4 regions of the Cupriavidus sp. FW305-46 genome follow, and region 1 is predicted to be linked to each of the others. Evidence: predicted binding sites of a transcription regulator. Region 1 holds the regulator's gene; each other region holds the start of a gene.
The links. Region 1 encodes sigma-54, which starts transcription at its own class of promoters, with help from an activator protein. Its sites were predicted from a motif close to TGGCANGNAANCTGCTTT; they were not measured.
Positions count from the first base shown of each region.

Region 2: a site for sigma-54 is predicted at 2,652-2,669, ahead of AC3WON_RS29215 (circularly permuted type 2 ATP-grasp protein). Genes of this name have one in related genera too.
Region 3: a site for sigma-54 is predicted at 2,766-2,783, ahead of AC3WON_RS21215 (TorF family putative porin). Genes of this name have one in related genera too.
Region 4: a site for sigma-54 is predicted at 2,234-2,251, ahead of AC3WON_RS08790 (pilin). Genes of this name have one in related genera too.

Region 1 covers NZ_JBYSZI010000040.1:4,966-9,981, forward strand. The annotation lists gene ptsN (PTS IIA-like nitrogen regulatory protein PtsN) at 1-44, opposite strand, end outside; gene hpf (ribosome hibernation-promoting factor, HPF/YfiA family) at 501-851, opposite strand; gene AC3WON_RS19550 (RNA polymerase factor sigma-54) at 900-2,381, opposite strand; gene lptB (LPS export ABC transporter ATP-binding protein) at 2,516-3,316, opposite strand; gene lptA (lipopolysaccharide transport periplasmic protein LptA) at 3,385-4,035, opposite strand; gene lptC (LPS export ABC transporter periplasmic protein LptC) at 4,103-4,732, opposite strand; gene AC3WON_RS19570 (KpsF/GutQ family sugar-phosphate isomerase) at 4,775-5,016, opposite strand, start outside.
Region 2 covers NZ_JBYSZI010000094.1:7,405-12,420, forward strand. The annotation lists gene AC3WON_RS29210 (alpha-E domain-containing protein) at 1-884, opposite strand, end outside; gene AC3WON_RS29215 (circularly permuted type 2 ATP-grasp protein) at 952-2,427, opposite strand; gene AC3WON_RS29220 (gluconokinase) at 2,762-3,268, opposite strand; gene edd (phosphogluconate dehydratase) at 3,418-5,016, opposite strand, start outside.
Region 3 covers NZ_JBYSZI010000045.1:38,346-43,361, forward strand. The annotation lists gene amt (ammonium transporter) at 1-1,466, opposite strand, end outside; gene AC3WON_RS21210 (P-II family nitrogen regulator) at 1,499-1,837, opposite strand; gene AC3WON_RS21215 (TorF family putative porin) at 1,890-2,687, opposite strand; gene AC3WON_RS21220 (accessory factor UbiK family protein) at 3,073-3,351, shown strand; gene AC3WON_RS21225 (YifB family Mg chelatase-like AAA ATPase) at 3,432-4,967, shown strand; gene AC3WON_RS21230 (phosphoglucose isomerase-related protein) at 4,972-5,016, opposite strand, start outside.
Region 4 covers NZ_JBYSZI010000013.1:56,880-61,895, forward strand. The annotation lists gene AC3WON_RS08785 (PglL family O-oligosaccharyltransferase) at 1-1,574, opposite strand, end outside; gene AC3WON_RS08790 (pilin) at 1,675-2,166, opposite strand; gene AC3WON_RS08795 (TerC family protein) at 2,486-3,181, opposite strand; gene sucD (succinate--CoA ligase subunit alpha) at 3,416-4,297, opposite strand; gene sucC (ADP-forming succinate--CoA ligase subunit beta) at 4,397-5,016, opposite strand, start outside.

The DNA.
Region 1 (5,016 bases):
AGGGTGATGTTGCCGGGTGGCAGCAATTTGGCCAAACGATTCATGGGCGATGCGCAGGATTTCAGTTAGCGGGCGGACCGCCCCGCCGGGCAGTGGGCTGGCTCCGGCCTGCCGTTGGCCTGGCCGGAGGCGTCCGGCCCATTATAGAGCAGCGACTACTCCCGCATTGTGCAGCGCAACGGGGCAAGCCGGTGCAGAACGATACATGGTGATGCAATCGTGCCTCCGCGGCGGGGAGCCGGTGCACCGGTGCGGGGCACGGCCAGGATTCCCTCTCTTTGTATGGCGCAGCATACACCTTGGCGCAGCGCTTGCGAACACCCTTGCTCATTCGGGTGAAAAGCATTGGCTCCGGCGCCACAGCCGGGCCGCGCCGCCAGTGCGGGCGCGGCATGCCGGCGGCAACCGGGAACGCGAGGGCGCAAAAAAGCCGCGCTTCATGGCGCGGCTTGCCTGTTCAATCCTGATTCAGCAGCCCGCTGCGGGGCTGCCGGGCACGGTCATTGCTGCATTTGCGCTGCGGCCATCTGGTACTTGACCGCTTCGCGGTCGTGGCCTTGCACGCGATCCTTGTAGCGGATCACCTGACGGTCCAGCTTGTCGACGAGTGCGTCGATCGCTGCATACAGGTCTTCGTGATGCGCTTCGACAAAGATGTCCTTGCCCTTGAGATGTAGATTGATTTCCGCGTACTGACGCCGGTCCTTTTCCTTATGGTTGTCGACAGAGAGCAGCACACTAACGCCAATGACTTGATCGAAATGCCTGACGATTCGCTCCAGCTTCGTTTCCACGTACTCACGCAGAGGGGGCGTGATGTCCAGGTGGTGTCCACTGATCTTGAAGTTCATAGCGCTTCTCCTTCTGAAAGAGCCTCACCAGGCAGGCGGTGGGCTCGGCTACAAAGACTTGCGGAGATTGACTGCGGGGATCTTCAGGGCTTCGCGATACTTGGCAACGGTGCGGCGTGCGACAACGAAGCCTTGTTCGCCCAGCAGTTCGGCAATGCGACTGTCGGAAAGGGGATTCCTCGGGTCTTCGGCTCCTATCAGTTGCTTGATCAAGGCGCGGATGGCCGTTGATGAAGCCGCGCCACCGGTTTCGGTGGACACGTGGCTGCCGAAGAAGTACTTCAGTTCGAAAGTACCCATCGGCGTTGCCATATATTTATTGGTCGTCACCCGGGAGATGGTTGACTCGTGTAAACCCAGTGTATCGGCAATCTCCCGCAAAACCAAGGGGCGCATGGCGATTTCGCCGTGGCTGAAAAAGTTCTTTTGACGCTCGACAATGGCCTGCGAGACACGCAGGATTGTGTCGAACCTCTGCTGGATGTTCTTGATCAGCCAGCGCGCCTCCTGCAGCTTCTGCTGCAGCCCGGCGGTGCCGGACTCACCCTTCGCGCCACGCAGGATTTGTGCATACATGTCATTGATGCGCAGCCTCGGCATCACATCCGGATTGAGCTGCGCGATCCAGCCGCCGCCACCCTTGCGCACGAACACGTCCGGCACCACGAAGTCCGCCTCCGGGCGGCTGTATGCATGGCCGGGGTAGGGCGCCAGCGAGCGGATCAGTTCGTGTGCGGACTTCAGCGCCGCTTCATCGACCTGCAGCGCCTTCTTCAGCCGCGTGTAGTCGCGTACTGCGAGCAACTCCAGGTGGTTGGTCACGATGTTCAGGGCCAGTTCGCGCTGCGGGTGCGTCAGGCGCCGCAACTGCAGGGCCAGGCACTCGGCGGCGTTGCGCGCGCCCACGCCGGGCGGGTCGAAGCTCTGCAGCAGCGTGAGGATGGCGTGGACTTCCTCGATCTCGAACTCGAGTTCTTCCGGCAACTCCGTGCAGATCTCCTCAAGCGATGCGCTCAGGTAGCCATCATCGTCGAGTGATTCGATCAGGAAGATGGCCAGGCCCTTGTCGCGCGCGGAGATCTTCAGCGGCGTGAGCTGTTCCATCAGGTACTCGCGCAGCGTGGGCTCGGCTTCACGCAGCTGCATCGGCGTTTTTTCATCCTCGTCGCCCTGGGGGCGGCGGGCAAAGTCGTCCAGGCTCCAGTCGCCGCTGCCATAGTCGTCGCCGTTGCCGCTGTCGCCATAGCTGTCGTCGTCAGCCGCGCCATCGGCGCGGGCCTCGCCATTGCCCTGCGGCTCTGCCGGCGCGGGCGCCGGTGCGCTCTGCAGGTTGACCGAGCCGTCGGCCGCAACGCGCAGCGGGCTTTCGATCCAGTCGTTCTCACGTTCGAGCAGAGGGTTTTCCGTCAGCGCCTGTTCGACCTCTTGCTGCAGTTCCAGCGTGGAAAGCTGCAGCAGCCGGATCGACTGCTGCAGTTGCGGGGTCAGGGCCAGATGCTGGGAAAGGCGGAGCTGTAGCGACGGTTTCATGCGACCTATTCTATGCGCATCTTTCCGTTGTTGGAACGGAAATTGCTATCGCTTATGCGGTCTGATCGCTGCTGGCTGTGGCAGGCCCACGTGCGCCCGCGAATAGGCCTGCCGCTCCATGGCAGGCCGCTGCATCACATGCGGAAGTTCTCGCCCAGGTAGACGCGCCGCACTGCGTCATTGGCGATGATTTCCTCGGGCTGGCCCGCGGCCAGCACCGTGCCTTCGCTGATGATGTAGGCGTGGTCGCAGATGCCGAGCGTCTCGCGCACGTTGTGGTCGGTGATCAGCACGCCGATATTGCGCGCCTTGAGGAAGCTGACGATGCGCTGGATCTCGCCCACGGCGATCGGGTCCACGCCGGCGAAGGGTTCGTCCAGCAGGATGAAGCGCGGCGACGACGCCAGCGCGCGCGCGATTTCCACGCGGCGGCGCTCGCCGCCCGACAGCGACAGCGCCGGGTTGTTGCGCAGGTGCGCGATCTGCAGGTCGTCGAGCAGCGAATCGAGGCGGCGCTCGATCTCGGCCTTGGCCAGCGGCTTGCCCTTGTCCAGCTGCAGCTCCAGCACCGCGCGGATGTTCTCTTCGACGTTGAGCTTGCGGAATACCGAGGCTTCCTGCGGCAGGTACGACAGCCCCATGCGCGCGCGCTCGTGGATCGGCAGGCCGCTGATGTGGTCGCCGTCGAGCACGATATCGCCTTCGTCCAGCGCCACCAGGCCCACGATCATGTAGAACGACGTGGTCTTGCCCGCGCCGTTGGGCCCGAGCAGGCCGACCACCTCGCCGCTCTTCACGTCGAGCGAGACGTCCTTGACCACCGTGCGCGAGCCATAGCGCTTCTTCAGGTGGCGCACGACCAGGGTGCTGCCGCCGGCAAGGACGGTGGAGGCTTCGACGGAAGGCTTGTCGGCGATGGTTGCGGTATCGGTCATTGGCACAGTCTGGCGTTCAGGCGTTTCCGGCGCCGGCCGCATGCGATGCACGCAGCCGGCGCCAGGCGTCAGGGTTTGTTGGCAGGCGCGGGCGCTGGCTTCAGGTCCAGCGGCGAGCCGCTGCTGCCCGTGGCGCCGGCCTTCTGGTCCTGGCGCGGCGACAGCACCGCGCGTACGCGGCCGGACGGATTGGCGGCCGCGGCGTCGCCGCTGCCGCCGCCGGCAGCCGTGTAGAACTCCTTGCGGCTGTCGTAGGTCAGCACCGCGCCGCGGATCTCGTCGACCTGCTTGGCGCCCTGCAGGCGCGCCATGCGGGCATTGCCGATCAGCTTGGAGTACTCCTGCTTGCCGTCGTACTCGATGCGGTCGCCCCAGCCGTCGATGTATTCGTCGACGCCTTCGCGCTTCTGCCGGATGTAGGCCTGCTTGCCCGGCTTGGCGGTGGCCACCGCGAACTGGTAGCCCTCGGGATCGGTGCGCAGTTCGGCGGCGTCGGACTTCAGGATCATGGTGCCCTTGGTCAGCACCACGTTGCCGGTCAGCGTATAGATCTGCTTGACGTCGTCGTAGCTGGCGTTGTCCGCCTCCAGCACCATCGGCTTGTCGCGGTCCGCGCGCTCGGCCAGGGCGGGCTGGGCCAGCAGGCCGAAGGCCATGGCCAGGGCGAGCAGGGCCGGGGCGGTGCGTCGACGGGACGATGTCGTCAGGGAAGCAGTCATGTTGGCAGGGTTGCTTGAGGGCGTCTGGGTACGTTGGTGCGGGTTGGTGCGGCCCCCGGGCCGGGGCTCAGGACCCCGGCGCGCGGCCCGGGGTCGGCCCGGTGATGATGGTGCCGCGTACATTGCCGAGCAATTGTACTTCGCGCGTGACGTTGTTGAAGATCAGGCCGTTGGCGGTCATCACCGACGGCCCGCGCGTCAGCTTGACCGGCTTGTCGGTCTTGACGATGTCGTCATTGACCAGCAGCTGGAAATAACTGGATGCGGCGGTCAGCTGCGGGTCCTTGGACACGTCCACGCCCTGCTGGCGCATGACGAAGCCGTTGCCGTACAGGTCGATCACCGAGCCCTCGGCGTTCATGCGGCCCATATCGGCGCGGGCGGTGACCGGCGGGCGGTCCGGCTCGTACGCGCGCATGGCGGGCCGGGTCACCTCGTAGGTCTGGTCATCTTCGAAATGGATCATGCGCTCGCCGGTGAAGCGGATCTTGGTGCTGCCGTCCGGTGCCAACTCGGTGGCCGAGAAGCGGTCCATGAAGTAATCGGGCTCATGCTTCTTGGCGCTTTGCGCGGCCGGGTCTTCCTTGGGGGAGTTGATCTGGACCAGCCAGAACGTGCTGCCCGCCACGAAGGCCATCAGCAGCAGCGGCAGCAGCCGCATGACGATGCCGCTGAGGGAGGCGAGGAGTGCCTGCATGGTGTCCTTGGCGTTGTGCCGGTTGTGCCGGGCCGCGCCCGCTCAGATAACCTTGGCGCGGGTCAGGTCGTGGATATGCAGCGCGCCGGTCAGGCGGCCGTCGTCATCCACCACCAGCAGCTGGTTGATGCGGTTGGCCTCCATCACCTGCACCGCTTCGACGGCGAGCTGGTTCTCGTTGACCACGTGCGGGTTGCGGTGCATGACGTCGCCGATGGGAACGGTCTTCCAGTCGCGCGGGGTTTCCAGCAGGCGGCGCAGGTCGCCGTCGGTGAAGACGCCGA
Region 2 (5,016 bases), on a different contig from region 1:
AAGCTGGTCAGGTACGCGTGCAGGCCGACCGCGAAAATATCGTCGATGCGCGCGTACTTCAGGTCGGCGTGGAGTTTACCAGCCTGGCGCTCGGTTTCCGCTGATTGCTGGTTGCGCACCGTATGCAGGATGGCCACCACCTCGTCCATGCTCGACACCAGCGAGCGCGGCATGTCGGGCCGCAGGATCAGCAGCTCGGCCACGCGCTGCGGCGTAATGACCGCGCGATAGACCTTGCGGTAGACCTCGAAGCCCGATACCGAGCGCAGCACCGCGGCCCAGTGATAGAAATCGTTCTGGTCGCGGTTGGCATCGCTCTCGTCGCTGCCCGATGCCTGGAACTTGACGTCGAGGATCCGCGCGGTGTTGTCGGCGCGCTCCAGGAATGTGCCCAGCCGCATGAAGTGGAAGGCATCGTCCTTGAGCATGGTGCCGAACTGGACCCCGCGCGCCAGGTGCGAGCGGAACTTGACCCATTCAAAGAACGCCGACGGGTCTTCCTTCAGCACGCCGTCGGCGATCAGGCGCTGCACCTCCAGCCAGGTGGTGTTGACGGTCTCCCAGACCTCGGTGGTCAGCGAGCCGCGCACCGCGCGCGCGTTCTCGCGCGCCGCGCGCAGGCAGCTCATGATGGACGAGGCGTTGGTCATGTCGCGCACCATGAAGTCGATCACATCGTCGCGCGACAGCAGTCCGTACTTGTGGTCGAAGACGTCGGTCAGCTCGGAGATATCGAGCATGGCCCACCAGCCCTGCTCGGCCACCTCGGCCGATTGCGGCAGGAGCGAGGTCTGGTAGTTGACGTCGAGCATGCGCGCAGTGTTCTCCGCGCGCTCGGTGTAGCGGGCCATCCAGAACAGGTGGTCGGCGGTGCGGCTCAGCATGTGGGCTCTCCTGGCGTGGCGGCGGTCGCCATGGCGGTCGTTGCGGCGGTCATCACGTGGTTCGCGTTCATCGTTCCAGCACCCAGGTGTCCTTGGTGCCGCCCCCTTGCGAGGAATTCACCACCAGCGAGCCTTCGCGCAGCGCCACGCGGGTCAGCCCGCCTGGCACCATGCGCACCTCCTTGCCCGACAGCACGAACGGGCGCAGGTCGATATGGCGCGGCGCGATGCCCGACTCCACATAGGTCGGGCAGGTCGACAGCGCCAGCGTCGGCTGCGCGATGTACTGCTCCGGGCGCGCCTTCACCACTTCGCGGAAGGCATCGATCTCGGCCCGCGTGGCGGCCGGGCCGACCAGCATGCCGTAGCCGCCGGCGCCGTGGGTCTCCTTGACCACCAGTTCTTCCATATGGTCCAGCACGTACTGCAGGTCGTCCGGGCGCCGGCACATATAGGTCGGCACGTTGCTGAGGATGGCCTCTTCGCCCAGGTAGAAGCGGATCATGTCGGGCACGTACGGATAGATCGACTTGTCGTCGGCCACGCCCGTGCCGATGGCGTTGCAGATGGTCACGTTGCCGGCGCGGTAGACCGACAGCAGGCCGGCCGCGCCCAGCGAGGAGTCGTGGCGGAACACCAGCGGGTCGAGGAAGTCGTCGTCGACGCGGCGGTAGATCACGTCGACGCGCTGCGGGCCCTGCGTGGTGCGCATGAACAGGTGGTCGTCCTCGACGAAGAGATCGCTGCCTTCGACCAGTTCCACGCCCATCTGCTGCGCCAGGAAGGCATGCTCGAAGTAGGCCGAGTTGTACATGCCCGGCGTCAGCACCACCACGGTGGGATCGGCAATGGCCTGCGGCGACACCCCGCGCAGCATGTCGAGCAACAGGTCAGGATAGTGGGCCACCGGCGCCACGCGGTTGCGCGCGAACAGGTCCGGGAACAACCGCATCATCATCTTGCGGTTTTCCAGCATGTACGACACCCCCGAGGGCACGCGCAGGTTGTCTTCCAGCACGTAGAACTCGCCCTCGCCGGCGCGCACCACATCGATGCCGGCCACGTGCGCATAGATGTCGTGCGGCACGTTGACGCCTAGCATCTCGGGCCGGTACTGGGCGTTGTTGTAGATCTGGTCGGGCGGGATCACGCCGGCGCGGATGATGTCCTGGCCGTGGTAGATATCGTGGACAAAGCGGTTGAGCGCGGCCACGCGCTGGCGCAGCCCTTTTTCCAGCAGCGCCCATTCGCTGGCCGGGAAGATGCGCGGGATCACGTCGAACGGAATGGTGCGTTCGGTGCCGCTGTTGGCTTCATCCTTGTCGCCGTAGACGGCAAAGGTAATGCCCACGCGCCGGAAGATCAGGTCGGCCTCGGCGCGCTTGTTGCCCATCGTGCCTTCAGACTGCCGCGCCAGCCAGTCAGCGAAATGCCGGTAATGCGCGCGCACCGCGCCTTCAGGCAATGCCTGCCCCGCCTGGATAACCCATTGCGCCCTGTCCGTGCGCCAGTCCAGCATCTCGTCGAAATACCGCCCCGCCATGATGGCCGTTCCTCCATGTCGCGGGCTTCCGGTGCTACCGCTTCACTGCGACTTCGGGGTCGCTACCGGCTGCCCTGGTTTTGCCCTGGCTTTCCTGTCCCCAGCCCGCCGCGCCTGCCCGTTCGGGACGCTCACGGCGATACTGTCGAGTCACTGGCCCTTTCAGCATACCCGTACCGGCGAAACCCGCAAGCTGGCGGGTGCCGGCCGGCACGGAAAGTGAACTAGCAAGATGTCTGCCAGCGCACGCAAAAACGGCCGCCAGCCAGGCTGGCGGCCGCTTGCGGGCTGCACGGGCACGGGGCCGGCCGGAACGGTCGGCGAGGTCAGCAGGTCAGCGCGCCGCGGCGGCGCCCTGCGGCACCGTGGCCTGCAGGATGGTGGCGACCAGCGCCTCGGGCGACTGGCGGATGTCGAGCACCAGCGCGTCGCTGGGCTCTTCCAGCGTATCGAACTGGCTTTGCAGCAGGTCGGGGTTGAAGAAGTGTTCCGTGCGCGCGGACAGGCGCGTGCCGATCAGCGATGCATCGCCCTTCATGAAGACGAAGGTCACGCCGCCGTCGGGCGGGGTCAGCCGGTCGCGGTAGGCCTGGCGCAGTGCCGAGCAGGTGAACACATGGGTGCGGCCTTCGGCCCGGGCCGCGTCGATGGCTGCGCGCATGGCCGCCAGCCACGGCCAGCGGTCTTCGTCGGTCAGCGGGACGCCGGCGTGCATCTTGGCCTTGTTGGCGTCGCTGTGGAATGCATCGGCGTCATGGAAGCCGCAGCCCAGTCGCTGCGCCAGCAACTGGCCGACCGTGGTCTTGCCGCTGCCGGAAACGCCCATCAGGATATAGATCATGTCTGCTCCGTCGGTCTTGGTATCGGATGGTGTCGCCATCCTTGTCTGTCCTTGTCGGTCCAGCTGGACGTCCTTGCGGCGGCGCAAAGACGCCCGGGGGCGCTGCCGCCCCGCAGGGAACTTCAGGGGAAAATCGGCCTCAGGCCTGGCTATTGTGCGACGGTTTGCGCCGCTGCGGTACGTTGGCGCCCGCCTGCGCCGGCCCCGGCATCCGCCTCGGACAGGTCAAGTGCGCTGCCGCCCTCTTCCGCGATGCGCGCGTGGCGCCGGAACAGGCCGAACAGGCCGCGCCCCAGGCTGAATTGCGCGAAATCGTCGTCCGGCGCCGCAGCCAGCTCGCGCGCCGCGAATTCGCCTTCGTCGCCCAGCCACTGCAGCGTGCCGGCAACGGCATCGACACGGATGCGGTCGCCGTCGCGCACGCGCGCGAGCGCGCCGCCGGCCAGCGCCTCGGGGCCGACGTGGATCACCGCCGGCACCTTGCCCGACGCGCCGGACATGCGGCCGTCGGTCACCAGCGCCACCTTGTGGCCGGCGTCCTGCAGCGCGCCCAGCACCGGGGTCAGGCGGTGCAGCTCGGGCATGCCGTTGGCATTCGGCCCCTGGAAACGCACGACCGCGACCAGGTCGCCGGTCAGCTCGCCCGCATCGAAGGCCGCCTGCAGCGCCTCTTGCGCATCGAACACCCGCACCGGGGCTTCGACCACGCGGTGCTCCGGCGCCACCGCCGAGACCTTGATCACGCCGCGGCCCAGGTTGCCCTGCATCAGCCGCAGCCCGCCCTCGGCCGAGAAAGGCTCCGCGGCCGTCGCCAGCACCTGTGCGTCGCCGCTGTGCGCCGCGCCGTCGCGCCAGCGCAGCACGCCGTCGGTCATCACCGGTTCCTGCGCATAGCGGGCCAGCCCGGGGCCGGCCACGGTCTGCACGTCCTCGTGCAGCAGGCCGGCCTGCAGCAGTTCGCGGATGACGAAACCGGCGCCGCCCGCGGCATGGAAGTGGTTCACATCGGCCGAGCCATTCGGGTAGACGCGCGCCAGCAGCGGCGTGATGCGCGACAGCAGGTCGAAATCGTTCCAGTCGATGACGATGCCCGCGGCGCGCGCCATCGCCACCAGGTGGATGGTGTGGTTGGTGGAGCCGCCGGTCGCCAGCAGGCCGACCATGGCGTTGGCAATGGCGCGTTCGTCAACAATGCGCGCCAGCGGCAGGTATTCGTCGCCGCGCGCGCGCAGGGCGATCGCGCGTTGCGCGGCCGCCGCGGTCAGCGCATCGCGCAGGCCGCTGTCCGGGTGCACGAAGGCCGCGCCCGGCAGGTGCAGGCCCATGATTTCCATCAGGAACTGGTTGCTGTTGGCGGTGCCGTAGAAGGTGCAGGTGCCGGCGCCGTGGTAGGCCTGGCATTCGGCTTCGAGCAGCGCGTCGCGCCCGACCTGGCCGGTGGCGTAGAGCTGGCGCACGCGCGCCTTCTCCTTGTTGGGCAGCCCGCTGGCCATCGGGCCCGCCGGCACGAACACCATCGGCAGGTGGCCGAACTGCAGCGCGCCCATCAGCAGGCCGGGCACGATCTTGTCGCACACGCCCAGCATCAGCGCCGCATCAAAGGTGTTGTGCGACAGCGCCACCGCGGTGCCCATCGCAATCGCATCGCGCGAGAACAGCGACAGCTCCATGCCCGGGTTGCCCTGCGTGATGCCGTCGCACATCGCCGGCACGCCGCCCGCCACCTGCGCCACCGCGTCCACCGCGCG
Region 3 (5,016 bases), on a different contig from region 1:
AGCTTGTAGGCCACGAAGGCGACCACGCCGGACCACACCACGGTGGTCAGCACGCCTTCGAACTGGATCCAGAGCTGGCCGGCGATCGAGTAGTCGTCCGCCACCTTGTTGGCCACGTAGTCGTAGATGCCCGTGCCGCCGAGGCTGGGCGCGGCAAACACGCCGGTCAGCAGCGCACCCACGATGCCGCCCACGCCGTGCACGCCGAACACATCCAGCGAGTCGTCCATGCCCAGCATGCGCTTCAGGCCGGTCACGCCCCACAGGCACAGCAGGCCGGCGATCAGGCCCATCACGATCGAGCCCATCGGGCCGACAAAGCCGGCCGCCGGGGTGATCGCCACCAGGCCGGCCACCGCACCCGAGGCACCGCCCAGCATCGACGGCTTGCCCTTGCCGATCCACTCGCCGAAGGTCCACGCCAGTACGGCGGCGCAGGTGGCCAGCAGCGTGTTGACGAAGGCCAGCGCGGCCGAGCCGTTGGCTTCCAGCGCCGAGCCGGCGTTGAAGCCGAACCAGCCGAACCACAGCAGCGAGGCACCCACCATGGTGAAGGTCAGGCTGTGCGGACGGATCGCCTCACGGCCGAAGCCGATGCGCTTGCCGAACATATAGGCGCCGACCAGGCCGGCCACGGCCGCGTTGATGTGCACCACGGTGCCACCAGCGAAGTCGAGCGCGCCCTTCTGGAACAGCCAGCCCGACTTGGCGGTCGCGGCGGCGCCGGCAGCAGCGTCGGTGTAGGCGTCAGGACCCGGCCAGAACCAGACCATGTGGGCCATCGGGATGTAGGAGAAGGTGAACCACAGCACCACGAACACCAGCACGGCCGAGAACTTGGCGCGTTCGGCGAAGGCGCCGATGATCAGGCCGCAGGTGATGCAGGCGAAGGCGCACTGGAAGGCGAAGTAGCCCAGTTCCGGCACCACCACGCCCTTGCTGAAGGTGGCAGCCACGGCCTCGACCGTCAGCCCCTTCATGAAGAGCCGGTCGGTGCCGCCGAAGAAGGCGTTGCCCTCGGTGAAGGCAAAGCTGTAGCCGTAGATCGCCCACAGCAGCGCCACCAGCGAGAAGATCACCAGGCACTGCATCAGCACCGACAGCATGTTCTTGGAGCGCACCAGGCCGCCGTAGAACAGCGCCAGGCCAGGCAGCGTCATCAGGATCACGAAGGCGGTCGAGACCAGCAGCCAGGCGGTGTCGCCCTTGTTGGGCACCGGTGCGGCCGGCGCGGCGGCAGCTTCCGCGGGGGCGGCGGCCGGTGCTGCCGCGGCAGGCGCAGCGGCAGCAGCCGGCGCCGACGCTTCGGCAGCGGCTGCGGCGGGGGCGGCGGAGGCGGCCGGGGCAGATGCCTCGGCGGCCGGCTTGTCCTGTGCGGCGGCCGGCGTGGAGATGCCCACGCCCGCCGTGCCGATGGCCAGCGCCATCGCGCCGGCCGTCAGGAATCGCTTGAACCAGGTTTTCATGTGCTTAACCTCTTGTGATGTGCTGTCTCGGGTCACAGGGCATCGCCGCCGGTCTCGCCGGTGCGGATGCGGATGACCTGCTCGATCGGTGCCACGAAGATCTTGCCGTCGCCGATCTTGCCGGTGCGGGCCGATTTCTCGACCGCCTCGATGGCGCGCTCGACCACGTCGTCGGGCACCGCCACCTCGATCTTCACCTTGGGCAGGAAGTCGACGATGTATTCGGCGCCGCGGTACAGCTCGGTGTGGCCCTTCTGGCGGCCGAAGCCTTTCACTTCGGTCACGGTAATGCCGGACACGCCCACGTCCGACAGCGCTTCGCGCACTTCGTCGAGCTTGAACGGCTTGATGACTGCGATGATGAGTTTCATCCGATTTCTCCTCGGGGCAGGCCGGTGCTGCCCGCCCGGCCTGCGGCAATGATTAGAAAGTCTTGGTGATCGAGGCCCAGGCCGTGGCCTTGCCCAGGTAGCGGCCGCGGTTGGCGCTGGTGTAGGCCACTTCCTTGGCGTTGGTATCGACATAGGCAACCGCCAGCGCGAAGCCCTTGCCCAGGTCCTTGGTCAGGCCGATCTTCCAGTCGGTGTACGAGGCGTCGCTGTTGTGCTTGACGCCCTGGTAGCCGACGTGCGCGTTCAGCGTCAGGTCCCAGAAATTCAGCGGGACATTGGCGCTCAGATCGACGTAGTAGCTGTTCTTGCTGTCGGCCCAGCCAAACAGGTTGGTGACCGAGTGCGAGTACTTGAGCATGACCGGGCCCCAGCCGATGCCGGCGTACAGTTCCGTGGTGTAGGGGCGCGGGTTGTTGTAGCCGCCCGGGTAGTAGTACTCGAGCACGCCCAGGTCATAGTTGAACTCGGTGCCGGCGACCTTGAAGGTGTTCTTGAAGCCGCCGTAGAAATCCATTTCGACCGGGGCCGAGACCGCCGGGTTGGCATCCTCGAGCCAGCTGATGCTGGAGTTCCAGTTGCCCACATAGAAGCCGCTTTCGTGGGCGTAGTCAAAGCCACCCTGGATGGCCGGGCGCAGGTTGGTCTGGCTGATGCCGCGATAGCGGTAGTCCGAGACCAGCGACACGTTGGCCGTGAACGTATGCGGCGATGCCGGCTCGGCAGCGGCGGCGGCCGGTGCCGGGGCCGCCGCTTCCGTGCTTTGCGCGTAGGCGGTGGCGGCGGCACTGGTCAGGACAACCGCGCTGACTGCAAGGGCCAACTTCTTCATGGGTTTCTTCTCCTTATTCCTGAGGCTCGGATTTCGTTTATTGGATTTCGGTGATTCAATGAGGCAGGCGCACCTACTACTGCAACTGCCATGCCAGCTCCCCGGAAATCTGCGGTCCATGGCGGCCGTGATGGCGTGCCGTGACCAAAGCCAGACTTGAATCTGCCCTGCAGCGAAGCCAGATCGGGTTAAAAGGTGTGAACGCCGATGCGCCGGAGCTTTCGCCCACGTGCCTCACGGGCGATAATTGAGTCCTGACGGTGGCTGCGTGCGCGACACCCAGGCTGCGCGCCCGCAATCGGGGCGCCCAATTCCTGTGCGAAAGCGCGCTAAACGCCAGATGCCCACCCGGATTGGCACCAGTTAGGTGCGCAAAGGAGAAACCATGAAACCGACCGATCTCTTCAACGACCTGCAGAACAAGGTCAGCGAGGCGCTGCGCAACTCGCCGGCAAGGGACATCGAAAAGAACGTGCGCAGCATGATGACCCAGGGCTTTGCCAAGCTGGACCTGGTCACGCGCGAGGAATTCGACGTCCAGTCGCAGGTGCTGGCCCGCACCCGCGCCCGCCTGGAGGAACTGGAGGGCCGCGTGGCGGAGCTTGAGCGCCGCGCCGGCATCACGCCCGGCGCCGGCTCGGTGGACTCGACCGGGGGCGCGTGAGCACGCCGGTCCTGCCCGATCCAACCCGCCGCCTGAAGGCCGCCACCCCTGGCGGCCTTTTTCGTTAACAGTTCGATGACATGAGCCTTGCCGTCCTACGCAGCCGGGCACTGACCGGCATCGCCGCGCCGTCGGTGCGGGTCGAGACCCACCTCGCCAACGGCCTGCCGGCATTCACCATCGTCGGCCTGGCCGACACCGGCGTGCGCGAAAGCCGCGAGCGCGTGCGCGCCGCCATCCTCAACAGCGGTTACGAGTTCCCCAACCGCCGCATCACCGTCAACCTGGCCCCGGCCGACCTGCCCAAGGAATCCGGCCGCTTCGACCTGGCCATCGCGCTGGGCATCCTGGCCGCCAGCGGCCAGATTCCGTCCGAGGCACTGGATGCACATGAGTTCGCCGCCGAGCTGTCCCTGTCCGGCGAACTGCGCCCCGTGCGCGGCGCGCTGGCCATGGCCATGGGCCTGGCGCGCGACAACGCCGCCGCCGGCGAGTCGCCGCGCGCCTTCCTGGTGGCCGCAGGCAATGGCGCCGAAGCCGCGCTGATCGAGGACCTGGCGGTGCATGCCGCGGCCACGCTGCGCCAGGCCTGCGACCACCTCTGCCCCGTGCCGGAGGCACGGCTGCCCCGCGCCATGCCGGCGTTGCTGCCCGCCACCACGGACCGCGGCCCCGACATGCGCGACGTGCGCGGCCAGGCCCAGGCGCGCCGGGCCATGGAAGTGGCCGCCGCCGGCCAGCACTCCGCCCTGCTGGTGGGGCCGCCGGGCACCGGCAAGTCGATGCTGGCGCAGCGCCTGCCCGGGCTGCTGCCGCCGATGACGCTGCAGGAAGCACTGGAGTCCGCCGCGGTCATGAGCCTGACGCCGGGCGGCTTCCGCACCGCGCTATGGGGCCAGCGCCCGTTCCGGTCGCCGCACCACACGGCATCCGGGCCGGCCATGGTCGGCGGCGGCGGCAACCCGCGCCCGGGCGAGATCTCGCTGGCGCACCACGGCGTGCTGTTCCTGGACGAGCTGCCCGAATTCGACCGCAGGGTGCTGGAAGTCCTGCGCGAGCCGCTGGAATCCGGCCGCATCACCATCGCCCGCGCCGCCGGCCACGCCGACTTCCCCGCCTGCTTCCAGTTCGTCGCGGCGATGAACCCCTGCCCGTGCGGCTACCTCGGCCATCCCGACCGCCCCTGCCGCTGCACGCCCGACCAGGTGCGGCGCTACCAGTCCCGCATCTCCGGCCCGATGCTCGACCGCATCGACCTGCAGGTGGAAGTCCCCGCGCAGGACCAGGGCGAGATGCTCGACGGCCCGCCCGGCGAACCCAGCGCCATGGTGCGCACCCGCGTGCTGGCCGCGCGCGAGCGCCAGCTGGCCCGGCAGGGCAAGCCCAACAATGAACTCGGCGGACGCGAGATCGAACAGCACTGCACGATGGAACCGCAGGCGCAGGCGCTGCTGCGCGGCGCGATGACGCGGCTGGCGTGGTCGGCGCGTTCGTACTACCGCGTGCTGAAGGTGGCCCGCACCATCGCGGACCTGGAAGGTGCCGAGGTGCTGACCGCCGCGCATGTGGGCGAGGCGATCCAGTACCGGCGGGCGTTGCGGATGGCGGGCGGTTGAATGCTTAACCTAAAAGCGATGCCAGCGTCGCAGCCCCCACCGGATCCAT
Region 4 (5,016 bases), on a different contig from region 1:
GGCGTAGGCAGCAGGTGGACGGCCGCGATGTGGGCGGGCAACAACTCGGCCGCATTGGCCGGCGTAATCGTGGCCAGGCCGGCAGCATCGGCCTGCGCGTGCTGGCGGAACCAGAAGCGCGGCATCGGCAAGGCGCTGCGGCCTTCGCTGCTGGCGTATTCGCGCGCTTCGGCGCGGCGGTAGTCTTGCCACATGGTGGCCAGCACGATCGCGGCTACCACGACAAACGCGATCGCCAGTCCACGTGCCACTGGCATCGGCACGCGCCAACGCCCGAAGCCCGACGGCTCCAGCCAACCGAGCATGAAGCAGAACGGCAGGAAAAAATAGAGGTAATGCAGCGGGTATTCGAGCATCGAATGCGCGCACAGCATCGCCAGCCAGGTAAGAACCAGCACGGTCTGCTTGCGCTCTTCGCCATCGCCGTGCCACAGGCGAACGCGAATCACGCGCCATAGCCACGCCAGCAGGATCAGGCCTACGCCGGCGGTGCCGACGATGCCCGTCTTCGCCAGCAGGTCGAGGATGGCGTTGTGGGCGTGCAGGGACATCTCCACCTTCACGCCGACTTGCTGCAACTGCTGGAATTGCGCCCAGCCGAACTCGCCCCAGCCGACGCCGAACCAGGGGTGGGAGCGGAACATTGCCAGCGCGTGGGTCCACAGTGCGCTGCGTGCGGACATCTGGTCTTCTGCTTCGAGTTGGGCGATGGTGTCGAACAGGCGCCAGTCGAAGGCTTGCCCTGCTGCGCGGATTGCGGGTTGCAGGATCAGTAGCATTGCCACCATTGAGACTGCTGCGACGAGCAGGCCGACGGGTCGCTGCATCGGATCCGAGTCGCGCCGCTCGCCTCGTGCGAGCCACGCGGCGACCAGTGCATAGACCGCAGCCAGGCCAACATGCAGCACGCCGGTGCGCGATCCGGACAGCACGATGCCGCTTTCCAGCAGGGCCACGGCGGCGAGCCACATCGGGAAACGCAGGCGGCCGCGCGAGGCCAGCCACATTGACGCCACCAACGCCAGGCCCTCAACGGTGGCCTGGTGGTTGGGCTGGTTCAGGTTGCCCCAGAGGCGGCGGTTGCTGTCGTAAAAGTAGCTGGAGACGAGGCCGAAGGCACGGGGTTCGAGATGGAACAACTGCACCCATTGCGTGAGGGTACCCAGCAGGCCGGCGATGAGGAAGGCGGTGGCGAGAGTGTCGCCGATGTTCTGAGTGGATGCCGCAGACGTGCCTCGGTACGACCATGCGGCGCATGTCACCGCTGCGCCCAGGAACAGCGTGAGGATGGTGGTGAGGCGGCTACCGGTGATGTCGTGATGGCCAGTGGCGCCCAAGACAAGTCCGACGGCGACCAGCCAGAGAAACAGCAGTGTCACCCACGGCAGCGACACTCCAGGCGATGCCACGGGGCGGCGACCCGCATGGATAGCGAGGACGGCGAGCGCGCAGAGCGCGGCGGTCCATTCGCCGTAGAACGTCGCCAGCGGCAGCGTGTGCCGGGAGATTAGCAGCGGGACGAAGATTGCTGCGAAAAGGGCGGCCGACGGTAGGAAGGTCCTGGACGGCAGCATTAGCGCGGCTGTTTAGGGAAAAGGCGCATGATAGCTTGCAGGGTGAACAAAGAAAAAGCGCCCGAAGGCGCTTTCCATACAACCTACGTCAATCCTGTCGTTACGGGCGGCAGTTTCCCGGACGCAGGTTGTTCGGCAGGGTGCCGCCGAGGGAGCAGCTCCACTGGTTGGGCCAAGTTGCTCCAGCGGCCACGTCTAGGGCCATCGCTGCGCCAGCGGCGTCCACGGGAGTGAACAAGAGCGTCGGTGCTGCCGCCGTTCCCATAACAGCCTGATTGTAAGTGATGGTGATCACGCCTGTATCTGCGATAGCGACGCTGTTAACACTCGGCGTCGCGGCCGGCGCGACCCAACCGGTGGCGGCGATCATGGCGCCAATCCCGCGCGACTGGAAAGTTTCTGTAACCGCCGTCTTCGCCGAGGAAGCCAGTGCAATGCCTTCAGAGACGCGTGCGCGTCGCGTGTAATCCTGATACTGCGGAATTGCAATGGCCGCCAGGATACCAACGATCGCCACCACGATCATCAGTTCGATCAGCGTAAAGCCCTTCTGGACACGACGGCCCAGTTTCTTCAGTTGTACCCGTTGCATGATTTGACCCCTCGAAGAGATTTTGGTTGAGCGTTGCACGTCTTCGGTTTCGTGACGCGGGGACTATTGAGCAGTAAGCGTGCCAGCGGCATCCCCCATCCGCAGGGGGTGAAAAGCGACAAATTTCGTCACCCGTCAGGGGGGATGCATGCCGTATGCGCCAAAATTTGTCACTCGCGTCCCCTACCACCGCGCGAAGCGACAAAATGTGCGATCACTCACATGAGTTAGTTGGCCAAGGCACCGACGACCGCCTTGCCGGCGCGCCAACGAAAAAGGGCGGCCAGCTGGCCGCCCTTCTCGCCTGGGCGGAACCTCGTCAGGCGGCCTGCGCCGACCGGCGGCTCAGCAGCTTGCCCATGATCACCACCAGGATCGCGCCGGCGGCGCCGAATACCAGGTGGGCGTGCGGCACGTGGACTTCGAACCAGGCGGCGTCGACCGGGTCGCTGACCAGCATTTCGCCGGCCAGGTAGCCCAGCAGCGCGGCGCCCAGCACGATGATGACCGGGAAGCGTTCCATCACCTTGAGCAGTAGCGTGCTGCCGAACACGATCAGCGGGATCGACAGGCCCAGACCGATGATCAGCAGCATCAGCTGGCTGCCCTCGGGGCCCTTCTGCGCGGCGGCGGCCACGGCCACCACGTTGTCGAGCGACATCACCAGGTCCGCGATCAGGATGGTGCGGATCGCGGCCCAGATATTGTCCTTGCCGTCGTGGCCTTCCTCGTCGTCATCGCCGGTCAGCAGTTGCACGCCGATGTAGACCAGCAGTACGGCGCCGACGATCTTCAGGTACGGCAGGCTCAGCAGCTTGACCGCGGCCACGGTCAGCACCACGCGCATGATGATGGCGGCGGCGCTGCCCCAGAAGATGGCTTTCTTTTGCTGGGCGGGCGGCAGGTTGCGCGAGGCGAGCGCGATCACCACCGCGTTGTCGCCGGACAGGACGATATTGGTCAGGATGATCGATCCCAACGCAATCCAGAATGTGGTGGAAGACAGCAGTTCCACGGGAGGGCTCCTCGAATTTTATAGATGGCACACCCGTCATCTGACGGGATTTCGGATGTCTCGAAACACGGACATGACTGTTTACCGCACGAACCTTTCGATTAGATTTCAATCTTGTAATGTTTCGTGCCGGAAGCCACGCCGAACCGTCCTCCAGAACGACAATGCCCCCGCACGGGCGGGGGCATTGTCTGGTTCTTCATCCCCGCGCTAGCGGGAATGAGGAGGTACAACTTACAGCATTGCCTTCAGCAGGCGGCCCATCTCCGACGGGTTCTTGGTCACCTTGATACCGCAGGCTTCCATGATTTCCAGCTTGGCCTGGGCGGTATCGGCACCGCCCGAGATCAGCGCGCCGGCGTGGCCCATGCGCTTGCCCGGAGGCGCGGTCACGCCAGCGATGAAGCCAACCACCGGCTTCTTCATGTTGTCCTTGATCCAGTTGGCCGCGTTGGCTTCGTCCGGACCGCCGATCTCACCGATCATGACCACGGCGTCCGTTTCCGGATCGTCGTTGAACATCTTCATCACGTCGATGTGCTTCAGGCCGTTGATGGGGTCGCCACCGATGCCGACGGCCGACGACTGGCCCAGGCCCAGCGCGGTCAGCTGGCCCACGGCTTCGTACGTCAGCGTGCCCGAGCGCGACACCACGCCGATGCGGCCCTTCTTGTGGATGTGGCCCGGCATGATGCCGATCTTGATTTCGTCCGGCGTGATCAGGCCCGGGCAGTTCGGTCCCAGCAGCAGGGTCTTCTTGTTCTCGCGGCGCATGCGGTCCTTGACTTCCATCATGTCGCGCACGGGGATGCCTTCGGTAATGCAGACCACCAGGTCCAGGTCGGCGTCAACGGCTTCCCAGATCGCGGCAGCGGCGCCTGCGGGCGGCACGTAGATGACCGACACGGTGGCGCCGGTCTGGGCCTTGGCGTCCTTGACGCTGGCGTAGATGGGAATGCCTTCGAAGTCTTCGCCGGCCTTCTTCGGGTTCACGCCTGCTACAAAGGCGTTCTTGCCGTTGGCGTAGTCGCGGCAGCCACGGGTGTGGAACTGGCCGGTCTTGCCGGTAATGCCCTGGGTGATGACCTTGGTGTCTTTGTTGATCAGAATCGACATGCTGTAATCCTTTGCTTGGCTACGAGCGGCGCGCACAGGGGCTCAAGGGAGCGCCTGCGCACCGCTCGCGTTCGCGTATGGTTGCGTTCGTGCGACGGCTTACTTGCCAGCGGCAGCGGCCACCACCTTCTGGGCGGCTTCTTCCATCGTGTCGGCCGAGATGATGGGCAGGCCCGAGTCGGCCAGCATCTTCTTGCCGAGGTCTTCGTTGGTGCCCTTCATGCGCACGACCAGCGGCACCGTCAGGTGCACGGCCTTGGAAGCGGAGATCACGCCTTCGGCGATCACGTCGCAACGCATGATGCCGCCGAAGATGTTGACCAGGATGGCCTGCACGTTCTTGTTGCTCAGCATCAGCTTGAAGGCTTCGGTCACCTTCTCGGTGGTGGCACCGCCGCCCACGTCGAGGAAGTTGGCCGGCTCGCCACCGAACAGCTTGATGGTGTCCATGGTGGCCATGGCCAGGCCGGCGCCGTTCACCAGGCAGCCGATGTTGCCGTCCAGCGAGATGTAGGCCAGGTCGAACTTCGAGGCTTCGATTTCGTTGGCGTCTTCTTCATCCAGGTCGCGGTAGGCCACGATTTCCGGGTGACGGAACAGCGCGTTCGAGTCGAAGTTGAACTTGGCGTCCAGCGCGATGACCTTGCCGTCGCCGGTCAGGATCAGCGGGTTGATTTCGGCCAGCGAAGCGTCGGTTTCATAGAACGCCTTGTACAGGC